Regions from separate parts of the Bradyrhizobium sp. USDA 4541 genome, predicted to be linked through region 1. Evidence: riboswitches for the same ligand, from Rfam matches in the RefSeq annotation. Region 1 holds a riboswitch; the other holds the start of a gene.
What was found. Region 1 has a riboswitch for glycine ahead of J2R80_RS23895 (D-amino acid dehydrogenase). Riboswitches for the same ligand answer to the same signal wherever they lie in the genome.
Positions count from the first base shown of each region.

Region 2: it holds a riboswitch for glycine, as region 1 does, so the genes downstream of both, gcvT (glycine cleavage system aminomethyltransferase GcvT) here and J2R80_RS23895 (D-amino acid dehydrogenase) in region 1, are expected to answer to the same signal.

Region 1 covers NZ_JALJZF010000001.1:5,072,137-5,079,723, forward strand. The annotation lists gene J2R80_RS23885 (ABC transporter permease) at 1-443, opposite strand, end outside; gene J2R80_RS23890 (ABC transporter permease) at 447-1,388, opposite strand; gene J2R80_RS23895 (D-amino acid dehydrogenase) at 1,549-2,907, opposite strand; glycine riboswitch at 2,973-3,087, opposite strand; glycine riboswitch at 3,091-3,197, opposite strand; gene J2R80_RS23900 (M20/M25/M40 family metallo-hydrolase) at 3,290-4,420, opposite strand; gene J2R80_RS23905 (ABC transporter substrate-binding protein) at 4,686-6,305, shown strand; gene J2R80_RS23910 (hypothetical protein) at 6,376-6,519, opposite strand; gene J2R80_RS23915 (hypothetical protein) at 6,583-6,903, opposite strand; tRNA gene J2R80_RS23920 (tRNA-Leu) at 7,072-7,158, opposite strand; gene J2R80_RS23925 (hypothetical protein) at 7,383-7,587, shown strand, end outside.
Region 2 covers NZ_JALJZF010000001.1:4,903,302-4,910,888, forward strand. The annotation lists gene J2R80_RS23050 (hypothetical protein) at 1-172, shown strand, start outside; gene J2R80_RS23055 (thioesterase family protein) at 203-634, opposite strand; gene gcvP (aminomethyl-transferring glycine dehydrogenase) at 813-3,686, opposite strand; gene gcvH (glycine cleavage system protein GcvH) at 3,710-4,075, opposite strand; gene gcvT (glycine cleavage system aminomethyltransferase GcvT) at 4,095-5,240, opposite strand; glycine riboswitch at 5,382-5,470, opposite strand; gene alaS (alanine--tRNA ligase) at 5,673-7,587, shown strand, end outside.

The DNA.
Region 1 (7,587 bases):
GAAAGCGACACCACGGCGATCGCGAGCAGGATGGCGGGGATCGCCATCAAGCCGTCCATCACGCGCATCAGCACCGCATCGACCCAGCGGAAGAAGCCGGCGACGAGGCCGATCAGAAGGCCGATGGCGATCGAGCAGACGGCGGCGCCGAGCCCGATCACCAGCGAGATCCGTGCGCCGTAGATGATGCGCGACAACAGGTCGCGGCCATAAGCGTCGGTGCCGAGCAGATATTGCGCGCTCGACGGCTTCAGCCGCTGCGACGGCGTCAGCAGCAGAGGATCGTGCGGCGCAAGCAGCGGCGCGAAGATCGCCATCAGGATGATGAGGGCGAGGCTGATCGTCGCAACCGCGATGATCGGCGTCGACGTCAGGAAGCCGAACTTGACGCGGAACGGCCGGGTGACGGGAAGCGAGGATTCGGGAAGGGTTTCGATCGCCATTGCTCAGTACCGGATACGAGGATCGAGCAGGGTGTAGGCGAGGTCGATCAACAGATTGACCGCGACGTAGATACCCGACGTCAACAGGATCATCGCCTGGATCACCGGATAGTCGCGCGCCAGCACCGCATCGACGGTGAGGCGGCCGATGCCGGGCAGATTGAACACGCTCTCGGTGACGACGACGCCGGAGATTAGCAGCGCGAAGCCGGAACCGATCACCGTGATGACCGGCACGGCGGCGTTGCGCAGCGCATGGCGCAGCAGCACACCGGTCTCGCCGATGCCCTTGGCCCGCGCCGTGCGCACGTAATCCTCGCCGAGCACATCGAGCATCGAGGCCCGCGTCATGCGTGCGATCAGCGCGACATAGATGAAGGAGAGTGTGCAGGTCGGCAGGATGAGGCGCTGGAAGAACGGACCGAAGCCGGCCGAGATGCTCTTGAAGCCCTGTACCGGAACCCAGCGCAGATCAATCGCAAAGATCTGGATCAGCACATAGCCGATGACGAACACCGGCACCGAGAAGCCGAGCACGGAAAGCCCCATCACGAAGCGGTCGATCCAGGTGCCGTGCTTCCACGCCGCGATCACGCCGAGCGGCACCGCCACCAGGATCGAGAGGATGATGGTGGCCAGCGCGACCGAGATCGAGGGCTCGAGGCGCGGGACGATCATTTCGAGGATCGGCTTGTTCGAGATCAGGGAGACGCCGAGGTCGCCGTGCAGCAACTTGGCGATCCAGGTGTAGAACTGGATGTAGATCGGCTCGTTCAGACCAAGCGAGGTCCGAATGCGTTCGAGCTGTTCGGGAGTCGCGTTGTCGCCGGCGAGGATGGCGGCCGGGTCGCCCGGCGTCAGCCGCAGCAACAGGAACACGAACAGAGCCACCACGCCCATCACGGGAATGGCGGCGAGGATGCGGCGAAGCAGATATCCGAGCAAATTTGATCCGTTGGGTTGTGGTCGATGAAGTCCCCAGCGGGACCGTTGCACACCAGACCGTAGCACAGATGGTAGCAGACTCACGGTAGAACTTGAGCAAGTCCCATGCCATCGGTGCTGCGGATTTTGCGGTGCAGCTAATCAGTCCTGTTGGCCGCGATTATTCCTCCGGTGAAGTTTGAAGCAGTCCACTGGAAGGTGGATTGATTTCAGCTTTGCGCGCGTCGGCGGGCACGTCGAGCCCGGCACCGAACGTCGGCGCCATCGGCGGCGTGTCGAGGTCGCGCCAATCGTCGATCGCCTGGGCCACCATCTGCGCCGTCGCCGCCGACAGTGTCCAGCCAAGATGACCGTGGCCCGTATTGTAGAACACGCCCGGAATCCGTCCGGCGCGAACCACCGGCATCATGTTCGGCATCATCGGGCGCAAGCCCGCCCATGGCACGACTTTCGACGTGTCGATCTCCGGGAAATGATGCCGCACCCAGTCCACCAGCGGTTGAATGCGATCGGCGCGAATGTCGCGGTTGAAGCCGTTGAACTCGGCGGTGCCGGCGACGCGGAAGCGGTCGGCGCCGAGCCGGCTGGTGACGATCTTCGCAGCTTCATCGAGCAGGCTGACGGTTGGGGCCGCATTCCGGCTTTGCGGCGCATCGAGCTGCACCGTGATCGAATAGCCCTTCACCGGATAGACATTGACGCGGTCGTTGAGCAGGCTGGCGAAGTGGCGGCTCGCCACGCCGGCGCAAATCACGATCCCGTCCGCCTGTAGCTGCTGGCGCGTCGCGACCGCAGCATCATGTGAAGCAGCTTCGTTCCAGCCGATGCGGAAGCCGTCATCGCCGTGTGCGATCGTGTCGACGTCGGCTTCATGGACGAAGCTCGCGCCACGGCGGATGCAGGCGTCGGCAAGCCCACGCGTGAATTTGTGAATATCGCCGGTCGCGTCCGACGGCGTGAAGAAGCCGCCATAGCAGGTTGTCTGCAGCGCGGGTTCGATGACGCGGATCTCGTCCGGGGTCACCGGCCGGCGGTCGAGCCCGCCTTGCTGCAGCAGCGTGTTGACCTTGAGGCCGGCTTCGAAGCCGGCCCTGTCGTGATAGACGTGCAGGATGCCGCGGCGTTCGAGATCGAAGGCGATGTTTTCGCGCTCTGCGATCGAGAACAGATGCTTGCGCGCTTCGATGGCGAGCTTCGTGGTCTCGATGGTGTTGCCGCGATAGCGCGTGATGTGGCCTACGAACTCGCCGATCCAGGAATATTTGTGCCAGCTCGGCTTCGGGTTCATCAGCAGCGGCGCGTCGCTTCTCAGCATCCAGCGCAGCCCCTTGAGGATGGTCGCGGCGCTGTTCCACACCTCGGCGTTGCTGGCGGAGAGTTGTCCGCCATTGGCGAACGAGGTTTCCATCGCGGCGTAGCGATGCCTGTCGAGGACAGTCACCTTGTAGCCGCGTTCAAGCAGGGCATAGGCCGTCGTTACGCCGGTGATGCCGGCGCCGATGATCGCGATGTGTGGCATGATAGTTGTCAGGCTCCCGTGGGTAAGAGTCGCCGAACCGCCGGTGAAACCGGCATCGGCGCCCCATCTGTCACGGTACCTGAGAGCTTGATCCGCATCGGGCTGTGGCCAGAAGCGAACTATCCCCTTCGGTGGACGTCATGGCCCTTGATGTGCGGCCATGTTCGTCTCTCTCCAGATCGTCCTGACGATACAGTCCTTTTGCCTGAGAGTTTCCGGGGCGGTTGCTCCGTCGGCGCCGAAGCCAACAACACGATTGTTGTCGCTTCGATCTCTCCCGCATCGTCGCGTTGGACGGCCGGACCGTAGGCGAAGCCTCAAAAATGGACAAGGCTAAATTTCGATCCGGCAGTGCCAACGTGTTGTGCAGTGCAAATCGATGTCAGTCCAGCGTCGCCAGCAGTGCCGCCATCAGGCGGCCGCGTTCGGCGAGGCTGTCGACCTCGATGTGCTCGTTGAGCGTATGTGCATCGGCGCCGCGAACGCCAAGGCCGTCGAGCGTGGGGATGCCCATCGCGCCGGTGAAGTTGCCGTCTGAGCCGCCGCCGGCGCTGCCGTGCGGCAGATCGAGACCCATCGCTGCAGCAAGGCCTTTTGCCTTTTCATAGAGCGCCATGGTGCCCGCATCGGGCTCCCACACCGGGCGGGTGACGCCGCGCGTCACCTTGAAGGTCACGTCGTTGGCGGTGCCCGACAGTGCCAGCATGCGCTCGACGCCACGGTCGAGATCGGCCTGGCGCTTGGCCATGCTGAGCGCTTCGCCGGTACAGGTCGTCGCGACGCAATTGACCCACTGGCCGCCATGCACGATGCCGACCGAGAAGGTGCAGTCCTCGGTGGTCATGCCGTCGATGGCGATGATCTGCCGCGCCATCTCGCGGATCGCGGAGCGGCCGGAAGACAGCGTTGCGCCGGCATGGCTGGGCTTGCCGGTGGCTTCCAGGTTGAAGCGCGCGATCGCATAGCGGCCGGTGACGACGCCGTTGTTCGGACGGCCGGGCTCCGGCACCAGCACATATTTGTTGCGCGCGGCTTCCGCCTCGATGATGTCGCGCGTCGACGGCGTGCCGACCTCTTCGTCGGGGGTGAACAGCACGGTGATCGGCAGCGGAGTCGTAAAGGAGGCGCGCGCCAATTGCCTGATCGCCTCGATCGACAGGTAGTTGCCGCCCTTCATGTCGAAGATGCCCGGCCCGAAGCACTTGTTGCCTTCGCGCCGCCACTTCAGCTTCTCGATGGTGCCGACGGGGTGAACGGTGTCCAGATGGCCGGCGATCAGGATGCCGGGCTGGCCTTGTTTCGGATGGGGAAAACGGGCGCGGACGCAGCCCGCGAAGCCCTGGCGTCCGGCGATGCGCTCGATCGTCGCACCCATGATCGCCATCTCGCGGGCGGCGAGATCGAGCATGCGTTCGACCGCGGCGGCGTCCCAGGTCGGGCTTTCGCATTCCACCCAGCTGCGCAGGCCCTGCAGCATCGTTTCGGAATCAAAGGGGAGATTGGCGGGGTTCATCGTTGTTCTCTCTTGTTGTTCTGACGGCGCCGGCATCGCGCGCGCGTTACGAAAATCTCAGCCGACGATTTTGTAAAGCCAAAATCTGGCGCGCGGCCTCATTCGTTTGTGTACGTCCGATGCGACCTGAAACCGATTGACGCGCTTGGCGCTTGGTGCAAGTCTCGATTTCACAAGCCATACAGCATGTTAGTTCGCCTAAATAACGAACCACATGCATAACGAATAAGCCGGCTTTGACCAGTTACACGTCAGGAGAGATTGCATGTTCCCTATCTCGCGTTGGAAACACCGCACGCTAGCGGCCGCGTTGACGGCGCTCGCGCTGTCGTTCGCGCCGCAGGAATTGTCATTCGCGCCGCAGGCGATGGCCGCGGGCAAGACCATCACCGCGGTGATGCACTCGGATCTGCGCGTCATCGATCCGATCATGACCACGGCCTACATCACCCGCGATCATGGCTACATGATCTATGACACGCTGCTGGCGACGGATTCCAATTTCAAGATCCAGCCGCAGATGGCGGACTGGAAGGTTTCCGACGACAAGCTGACCTACACGTTCACGCTGCGCGACGGTCTGAAGTGGCACGACGGCGCGCCGGTCACCGCGGAAGACTGCGTCGCCTCGCTGCAGCGTTGGGGCAAGGTCGACGGCATGGGCCAGAAGCTGATGGACTTCGTCGCGAGCCTGGAGGCGACCGACGCCAAGACCATCACGCTGAAGCTGAAGGAACCCTACGGCCTCGTGCTGGAATCGATCGGCAAGCCGTCATCGCGCGTGCCGTTCATGATGCCGAAGCGTCTGGCCGAGACGCCGCCGGACAAGCCGATCCCGGAACAGATCGGCTCCGGACCGTTCAAATTCGTGCAGGCGGAATTCCAGCCGGGCGTGAAGGCGGTCTATGAGAAGAACAAGGACTACGTGCCGCGCAAGGAGCCGGCGAGCTGGACCGCAGGCGGCAAGGTGGTCAAGGTCGACCGCGTCGAGTGGGTCACGATGGCCGATGCGCAGACCGCGGTGAACGCGTTGCAATCCGGCGACATCGATTTCATGGAGAACCTTCCGTTCGACATGCTGCCGGTGCTCGAAGCCAATCCGGATCTCAAGATCGACGTCCTCAACAAGTTCGGCTTCCAGACCCTCGGACGCATGAACTTCCTCTATCCGCCGTTCGACAATCCGAAGGTGCGCCGGGCTGCGTTCCTGGCGATGAACCAGAAGGACGTGCTCGACGCGCTGGTCGGCAACGCCAAGTACCAGAGGATCTGCGGCGCCTTCTTCGTCTGCGGCACGCCGCTCGAGACCGACGTCGGGGCCGAAACGCTGGTGAAGGGCAACGGCCTGGCGGAAGCCAAGAAGGCGCTTGCCGCATCCGGCTATGACGGCACCCCCGTGGTGATCATGGCGCCGGGCGACGTCACGACGTTGAAAGCCCAACCGGTCGTGGCTGCGCAGCAGTTGCGCGAGGCCGGCTTCAAGGTCGACCTGCAGGCCACCGACTGGCAGACCGTGGTGACCCGCCGCGCCAGCCAGAAGCCGCCGAAGGAAGGCGGCTGGAACATGTTCTTCACCAACTGGGTCGCGGCCGACGTTTCCGATCCGATCGTCAACGCGTCGATCACCGGTCGCGGCAAGAATGGCGGCTGGTTCGGCTGGGCCGAAGACCCGAAGATCGAGGAGCTGCGTGACAAGTTCGCGCGCGCCGGCTCGGCTGAGGAAAAGAAGAAGATCGCCGCGGAAATCCAGACCGAGGCCTACGATCAGGTGATCTACGTTCCGCTCGGCCAGTACACCATTCCGAGCGCGTGGCGGAAGTCGCTGACCGGTGTGCTCGACGGCCCGGCGACGCCGATCTTCTGGAATATCGACAAGTCCGAGTAAGCTTGCGGCTTGACGCAAAAACAAATGGCCGGGACTTGTCCCGGCCATTTTCTTTTCGCGCTGTCGCGTGTCAGGTGTGGCTGTCGCGGAGCTGCTCCAATCCGTCGCTGAGCGGTGGTCCGCCTTGTGGTGCGTGCTGCGGCGGGGAGGGGCGCTCCTTGCGCTGATCGGGTTGGTCGGTTGCGCGCTGCGCGGATGGATCGTCGTTCGGCATCGTCATGCTCCAATTGCGGCATGACAACGAATACGCAGTGCACGGGTTCCGAACCGGCGACCGCTAATCGCCGTGATCTGGTGTCATGCTGCTTGGGCTCGACAGGCTCGTGAGCTGCGTCGGTCCGATGCCGGTTCCGCTCATCCAGACCGCCGCTCCAGCGGCAAACGCGAGCAGTCCGTACACCATGATCGCGCCGCGGATCCATCGCCGGTAGATCGCGCGGTCGTCGGGCGCAGCGTCGCGGAATTTCTGTGCATCGAGCCCGTTGCTGCAATGAGCCGCATCGTCGCCATGCTCGAGAGTAAAGGCACCATGATCGCGCGCCGTTTCGCTGGCAATCCGATTGCCCTTCGCAATCCGATTGCAGTTTGCAATCTCCATCGCCGCCTCCGACCAAAATTGATTTCGAAATGCAACAGCCGCGAAAATGCGCGGCCGGAATTTCCAATCCGGGCAAGACTACGACAGACAGCGACCGCGGTGTGTGAACTGCGCCACAGCCGGAAAACACGACGCTGGCCCGCTCGGGTGCGCGTGGCATGCGAAGGTTGGTGCGGGCGGTGGGACTCGAACCCACACGACGTTGCCATCGAGGGATTTTAAGTCCCTTGCGTCTACCAGTTCCGCCACGTCCGCGTTGCGCCAGGCGCGCCGATTTCTAGCGCGTTTGGGCGCGGAGTGGAATTGTCATTATCCGGTGCTAACAGGTGAGCTTTCAAAGGCTTAAGCGGCGGCCCGCAATTCCATTTGCCTCGGCGGCCGAGCACTGGGATAAGCAGCGCGCCGCCGCGATTGAGCCTCAATCCGGACACCGGTGGCTGCTTTAGGCAATCTCAACACTGTCCGGTTAAGAAAGCTGAATGTCCGTTCGTTTCCCACGCCGCCTGAAGCTGTCGCGCGCGGCGGCCGTCATTGCGCTGCTCGCCTCGGCCGCGGGCGTTTCCGGCTGCGCGCAGATCGGCGACACCGTGCCGTCGGCATTCGCCGATCCCGCCAAGTACGAGCTTTATGATTGCAAGCAGCTCGAGAACGAGCGCAGCAATCTCAAGACCCGCGCGGCGGATC
Region 2 (7,587 bases), 170 kb from region 1:
CCGACTCCTGCACAGTCGGCTGTCGCTCACCGATTTCGGCCAGGAAGTGTCGGATCGCGAGCTCGACTTCAGCCAATACAACACGATCCATCGCTGGTGGGGCGGCACCGAACTGACCAATGAGCGGCTGTGGCGCTGGGACGCCGAAAGCCGGGCCTTGGTTGCCCCGTAAGCCTGATCCGCACCTGTGTGCGCAATCAGCCTATGCCAGCGTCTTCTCCCGGCTTGCGATCAGTGCCCGCAAATCCTCGGTCACCGCGACCGACTGATGGGTCTTCTGATCGGTCGCGACCCAGATGATCTCGCCGGTGGCGCGCAAATCATCGGAGCCTTTGGCGAAGATCGCGAGCGCAAGATTGATCGAGGAGCGGCCGATCTTGGCGACCCGCACGCAGACCTCGATGTCCTCGTCGAACCGGATCGGCGCCTTGTACTCGACGACCGATTTGACAGTGTGGAAGTCGATGCCGGTCCGCGCCACCTCGCCGAGATAGTCGTAGCCGAGCGCGCGGAAATATTCGGTGATCGCGGTGTCGAAATAGGTGAGGTAGTGCGCGTTGAACACCACGGCCTGCGCGTCGACCTCCGAATAGCGGACGCGAAACGGGAAATGGAACCAGAATTCCTCGCGCATGTTTCCTCCTGCCGCGGGCCGGACCATTCCGTCATTCCGGGGCGCGACGCAGTCGCGAATCCGGAATCCGGAAGTCGTGGATCGAGATTCCGGGTTCTCGCTTCGCGAGCCCCGGAATGACACCGAGTGAATCACGCGTCAGAGACGCAGCACGACGTAGCTGCAACAATGGTGCGCTTTACTCCGCCGCCTGCGCATAATCCTCGACCGGCGGGCACGAGCACACCAGATTGCGGTCGCCATAGACGTTGTCGACGCGGCCGACCGGGCTCCAGTATTTGTCCGAGCGCGACACGCCGGCCGGGAAGCAGCCCTCGGCGCGGGTGTAGGCCCGGTTCCAGACATCGTCGGCGATGTCGTGCACGGTATGCGGCGCGTGGCGCAGGGGCGAGGCCTCGACCTTCCAGCGGCCCTTCTCGATCTCCGCGATTTCGTCGCGGATCGCGATCATGGCGTCGCAGAACCGGTCGATCTCGAACTTCGATTCCGATTCCGTCGGTTCGATCATCAGCGTGCCCGCCACCGGGAAGCTCATGGTCGGCGCGTGGAAGCCGTAGTCGATCAGGCGTTTTGCGATGTCGTCGACGGTGACGCCGCTGGTCGTCTTCAGCGGCCGCGGATCGACGATGCACTCATGCGCAACGCGGCCGCGCTCGTTGCGGTACAGCACCGGAAAGTGCGGCTTCAGCCGTGCGGCGATGTAGTTGGCGTTGAGGATCGCGATCTCGGTGGCGCGCGTCAGACCTTCGCCGCCCATCATCAGGATGTAGATGTAGGAGATGGTCAGGATCGACGCCGAGCCAAACGGCGCGGCCGACACCGGGCCGATGGCGTGCGCAGTTGCCCCGTCGGTTGCGGGATGGCCCGGCAGATAGGGCGCAAGATGCGCCTTCACGCCGATCGGGCCCATGCCGGGGCCGCCGCCGCCATGCGGAATGCAGAAGGTCTTGTGCAAATTGAGATGGCTGACATCGGCGCCGTAATCGCCGGGCCGCGACAGTCCGACCTGCGCGTTCATGTTGGCGCCGTCGAGATAGACCTGGCCGCCATGGGCATGCACGATGTCGCAGATCTCGCGGATATGCTCCTCGAACACGCCGTGGGTCGACGGATAGGTGATCATGACCGCGGCAAGGTTGGCGGAGTGCTTCTCCGCCTTGGCGCGAAGATCATTGACGTCGACGTCGCCGCGCGCATCGCACGCGACGACCACGACCTCCATGCCGACCATCGCAGCCGAGGCCGGATTGGTGCCGTGCGCGGAGGAGGGGATCAGGCACACCTTGCGGTGCGGCTCGCCGCGCGCGAGGTGATAGCCTCGGATCGCCAGCAATCCGGCATATTCGCCCTGCGCGCCGGAGTTCGGCTGCAGCGAGACCGCGTCATAGCCGGTGATGTCGCACAGCCATTGCTCCAGCCGCTTGAACAGCGCGTGATAGCCCTTGGCCTGATCCGCGGGCGCGAACGGATGCAGATTGCCGAACGCCGGCCAGGTCAGCGGGATCATCTCCGTGGTGGCGTTGAGCTTCATCGTGCAGGAGCCGAGCGGGATCATCGCGCGGTCGAGCGCGAGGTCACGATCGCTGAGCTTGCGCATGTAGCGCAGCAGCTCGGTCTCGGAACGATGCGTGTTGAATACCGGATGGCTGAGGAAGGCGCTGGTGCGCCGCAGCTCCTTCGGCAGCGCCTCGTGCGCACCGGCCTCGATCTCGGCATAGCTGAGCTTGCCGCCGAACACGCGCCACACCGCCTCGACCGTCTCCGGCGTCGAGGTCTCGTCGAGCGCGATGCCGAGCGTGGTCGCGCCGATGCGCAGATTGATCCGCTCCGCCTGCGCGCGGGTGACGAGCTCGATCTGCTTGCTACCAGCCTCGACGGTTACGGTATCGAAGAACGCTTCGCTGGTCGGCGCGAAGCCGAGCTTGCGCAGGCCGGCCGCGAGCACGGTGGCGCGGCGATGCACGCTGCGTGCGATATGGGTCAGGCCCTCGGGACCGTGATAGACCGCATACATCGAGGCGATCACGGCGAGCAGCACCTGCGCGGTGCAGATGTTCGAGGTCGCCTTCTCGCGGCGGATATGCTGCTCGCGGGTCTGCAGCGCGAGGCGATAGGCGGGCTGCCCACGCGAATCCACCGAGAGGCCGACGATGCGGCCGGGCAGCGAGCGCTTCAGCGTGTCGCGCACCGCCATATAGGCGGCGTGCGGTCCGCCATACCCCATCGGCACGCCGAACCGCTGCGCCGAGCCGATCGCGATGTCGGCGCCGAGCTCGCCGGGCGAGGCGAGCAGCGTCAGCGACAGCAGGTCCGCCGCGACGATCGCAAGCGCGCCCTTGGCGCGCAGCGACGCGATGGCAGGCTTGAGGTCGCGTACCGCGCCCGATGTGCCCGGATATTGCAGCAGCGCACCGAGCACATCGGCGTTGTCGAGCTCGGTCAAGGGATCGCCGACCACCAGCGCCCAGCCCAGCGGCGCGGCGCGCGTGCGCATTACCGCCAGCGTCTGCGGATGCACCTCCTTGTCGACGAAGAACACCTTCGCCTTGACCTGCGAGTGCCGCTCGGCGAGCGCCATCGCTTCCGCCGCTGCCGTCGCCTCGTCGAGCAGCGAGGCGTTGGCGACGTCGAGCCCGGTGAGATCGCAAATCATGGTCTGGAAGTTGAACAGCGCCTCGAGCCGGCCCTGGCTGATCTCCGGCTGGTACGGCGTATAGGCGGTGTACCAGGCCGGGTTCTCCAGAATGTTGCGCTGGATCACGGCGGGCAGGATGGTGCCGGAATAGCCCTGGCCGATCAGCGAGGTGAACACCTGGTTCTGCGCGGCGAGCTCGCCCATATGCGCGAGCGCCTCGGTCTCGCTCAGCGCCCGGCCGAGATCGAGCGGCGCCTTCTGCCGGATCGACGCCGGCAGCGTCTCGTTCATCAGCGCCTGCAGGCTCGCGGCGCCGACCGTCTCCAGCATCGCGTTGACGTCGCGCGGCGACGGTCCGATGTGGCGGCGGACGAAATCGGTGGCGGCTTCGTTGATCGGCTTGAAGGGCGCGTTCATGACGTGATCCTCGGAGTGATCCTTTAGGCGGTGTGCGCGGCGTAGGCGGCCTCGTCCATCAGGCCGCCGAGCTCGCCCTTGTCGGCAATCTTCAGCTTGAAGAACCAGGCCTTGCCGCCGGCGTCGGAATTGACCAGCGCGGGCTCGGCGGCGAGCGCGTCGTTGACCTCGACCACCTCGCCGGAGATCGGCGCGTAAACGTCGGAGGCGGCCTTGACGGATTCGACGACAGCGGCGGCCTCGGCCTGCTTCAGGCTGCGGCCGACCTTGGGCAGTTCGACGAACACGACGTCGCCGAGCTGCGACTGCGCATAGTCGGTGATCCCGATTGTGGCGACGTCGCCCTCGATGCGGAGCCATTCGTGGTCGGACGTGTACAGCGTCGTCATGGGGTCGATCCTTTGGCGTTCAGCGTTTGTAGGTATTGGGGACGAAGGGCGTAGCGGCGACTTTCAGCGGCAGCCGCTGGCCGCGCACTTCGGCGAAAACGGTGGTGCCGACGGCGGAAAGGGCCGTGGGCAGGTAGCCCATCGCAACCGGCGCATTGAGGCTCGGGCCGAAGCCGCCCGAGGTCACCTTGCCGATCTGCTCGGTCGAGCCGGCATCGGCGAACAGCGCGGCGCCTTCGCGCACCGGTGCGCGGCCGTCAGGCTTCAGGCCGACCCGTCGGCGCGCAGCGCCATCTGCGAATTGCGCGAGAATTTTGTCGGCGCCGGAGAAGCCGCCGGCGCGGGCGCCGCCGCTGCGGCGAACCTTCTGCACCGACCATTCCAGCGCGCCTTCGACCGGCGTCGTCGTGGTGTCGATGTCATGGCCATAGAGGCACAGCCCGGCTTCGAGCCGCAGGCTGTCGCGCGCGCCGAGCCCGATCGGCAACACGTCGGGATTGTCGAGCAGCGCGGTGACCAGGGCTTCCACCTTGTCTGCGGGCACGGAAATCTCAAAGCCGTCCTCGCCGGTATAGCCGGAGCGCGAGACGAAGCAGTCGACGTCACTGAGCCGGCGCGGACCGGCATCCATGAATTTCATCGAACCGACATCTGCACAAAGTTTCGCCAACGCCGATTCCGCTTTCGGGCCCTGCAGCGCGATCAGCGCGCGGTCGGCCAGCGAGATGATCTCGCAGGCGTCGGAGAGATTCGCGCGCAGATGCGCCTCGTCCTCGGCCTTGCAAGCGGCGTTGACCACCAGGAACAGGTGATCGCCGAAATTCGCCACCATCAGGTCGTCGAGCAGGCCACCGTCATTATTGGTGAATTGCGCGTAGCGCTGCCGTCCCGGCGCGATGCCGACGATGTCCTGCGGCACCAGTTTTTCCAGTGCGAGCGCGGCATCCGCGACCTTGCCGGATTTGGCCTTCAGCACGAGCTGGCCCATGTGCGACACATCGAACAGGCCGGCTTCCTTGCGGGTGTGCAGGTGCTCCTTCAGCACGCCAGCCGCGTATTGCACCGGCATGTCATAGCCGGCGAACGGCACCATCTTGGCGCCCCGCGCAAGGTGCAGCGCGTGCAGCGGGGTCTGTTTCAGCGGGGAGGTTTCGCGCGCAAGCATCACAGGGCCCTCGCGGTTCCCGCCGGGGACCTATTTCCCCTTGAGAAACCTGCAGAAAGCCCCATCTGTCGCTGTGCCTGAGAGTATTATCCCGTCGGCGGACGCATCGGGGCGAACCCCAGCGTCTCTTTCCAGATGTCAGACGTCACGCGGTCCTTTTGCCTGAGAGTTTCCGGGGCGGTTGCTCCTTCGGCGCCGGCGGTAAGGCCGGTCTCTCCCGACGTGACTAGGTATAGGTAGGTAGAAAACACGGCGCCACCAAGACTGTCAACGCAGCTGCAGCAACTATCCAATGGGCTTTGTGCTGCCGCGGCAAGCCCATGATCCGCCTGCACAGTTTCTGGACACCGCAGCTGGCAATGTCTAAAAGCGTTCGGCCGGAAAATGACGCCTTTTTGCGGCTGGCCGGCCACTTTTTCCGATTGGATGAACATGAGCAGCGTCAACGACATCAGGTCGACATTTCTGAACTACTTCAAGGCGAACGGGCACGAGATCGTGGCCTCGTCGCCGCTGGTGCCGCGCAACGACCCGACCTTGATGTTCAACAATGCCGGCATGGTGCAGTTCAAGAACGTCTTCACCGGGATCGAGAAGCGTCCCTATCAGCGTGCCACCACGGCGCAGAAATGCGTGCGCGCCGGCGGCAAGCACAACGACCTCGACAATGTCGGCTACACCGCGCGCCATCTCACCTTCTTCGAGATGCTCGGCAACTTCTCGTTCGGCGATTACTTCAAGGAGCGCGCGATCGAGCTGGCCTGGAACCTGATCACGAAGGAGTTCGGGCTGAAGAAGGACAAGCTGCTCGTCACCGTCTACCACGACGACGACGAGGCGGCGGGCCACTGGAAGAAGATCGCCGGCTTCTCGGATGACCGCATCATACGGATCGCGACCTCGGACAATTTCTGGGCGATGGGCGATACCGGCCCGTGCGGGCCGTGCTCCGAAATCTTCATCGATCGCGGCGAGCACATCTGGGGCGGTCCGCCGGGCACGCCTGAGGAGGACGGCGACCGCTTCCTGGAGTTCTGGAACCTGGTGTTCATGCAGTACGAGCAGGTGACGAAGGAGGAGCGCGTGGCGCTGCCGCGTCCCTCGATCGATACCGGCATGGGCCTGGAGCGCATGGCGTCGATCTTGCAGGGCGTCGAAAGCGTGTTCGAGAGCGACCTGTTCCGCAACCTGATCGATGCGGCATCGTCGGCGCTCGGCCATGGGCCGAACGCGCGGAACGTGGCGTCGTACCGGGTGATCGCGGACCATCTGCGTTCGTCGGCTTTCCTGATCGCCGATGGCGTGCTGCCGTCGAACGAGGGCCGCGGCTATGTGCTGCGCCGGATCATGCGCCGCGCGATGCGCCATGCGCAGCTGCTCGGCGCGAGCGAGCCGCTGATGCATCGGCTGGTCTGGGCGCTGGTCCGCGAGATGGGCCAGGCTTATCCGGACTTAGTGCGCGCTGAGAAGCTGATCGAGGAGACGCTGCGGCTGGAAGAGACGCGGTTCCGCAAGACCCTGGTGCGCGGATTGTCGCTGCTCGACGAGAAGAGCGCCGGCCTCAAGAAGGGCGACATGTTCGACGGCGACACCGCCTTCACCCTGTACGACACCTTTGGTTTCCCGCTGGACCTGACCCAGGACGCGTTGAAGTCGCGCGGTATCAGCGTCGACCAGGCGGCGTTCACCGACGCGATGGAGCGCCAGCGCATCAAGGCGCGTGCGTCCTGGGCGGGCTCCGGCGAGGCGGCGAGCGAAGCGATCTGGTTCCCGCTGCGCGAGAAGCTCGGCGCGACCGAGTTTCTGGGCTACGAGACCGAGAGCGCGGAAGGCGCGGTGACGGCGCTGATCAAGGACGGCGCCGAAGTCGCGAGCCTCAAGGCCGGCGAGAGCGGCGCGATCGTCTTGAACCAGACGCCGTTCTACGGCGAGTCCGGCGGCCAGGTCGGCGACACCGGCGTGCTGACCGGGGAGGGCGTTAAGTTCCGCGTCACCGACACGCAGAAGAAGGCCGGCGATCTCTTTGTGCATCTCGGCACGGTGGAGCAGGGCACGCTCGGTGTCGGCACCGCATTACAGCTCGAGGTCGACCACACCAGGCGCTCGTCGATCCGCGCCAACCATTCGGCGACGCATCTGTTGCACGAGGCGCTCCGCCAGGTGCTCGGCGATCACATCGCGCAGCGCGGCTCGCTGGTGACGCCGGACCGGCTGCGCTTCGACTTCGTGCATCCGAAGCAGATCACGCCGGAAGAGCTCGCCCGGATCGAGGACATCGCCAACGATGTCGTGCTGGAGAATGACGAGGTCACGACCCGGGTCATGGGCGTCGACGATGCCCGCGAGG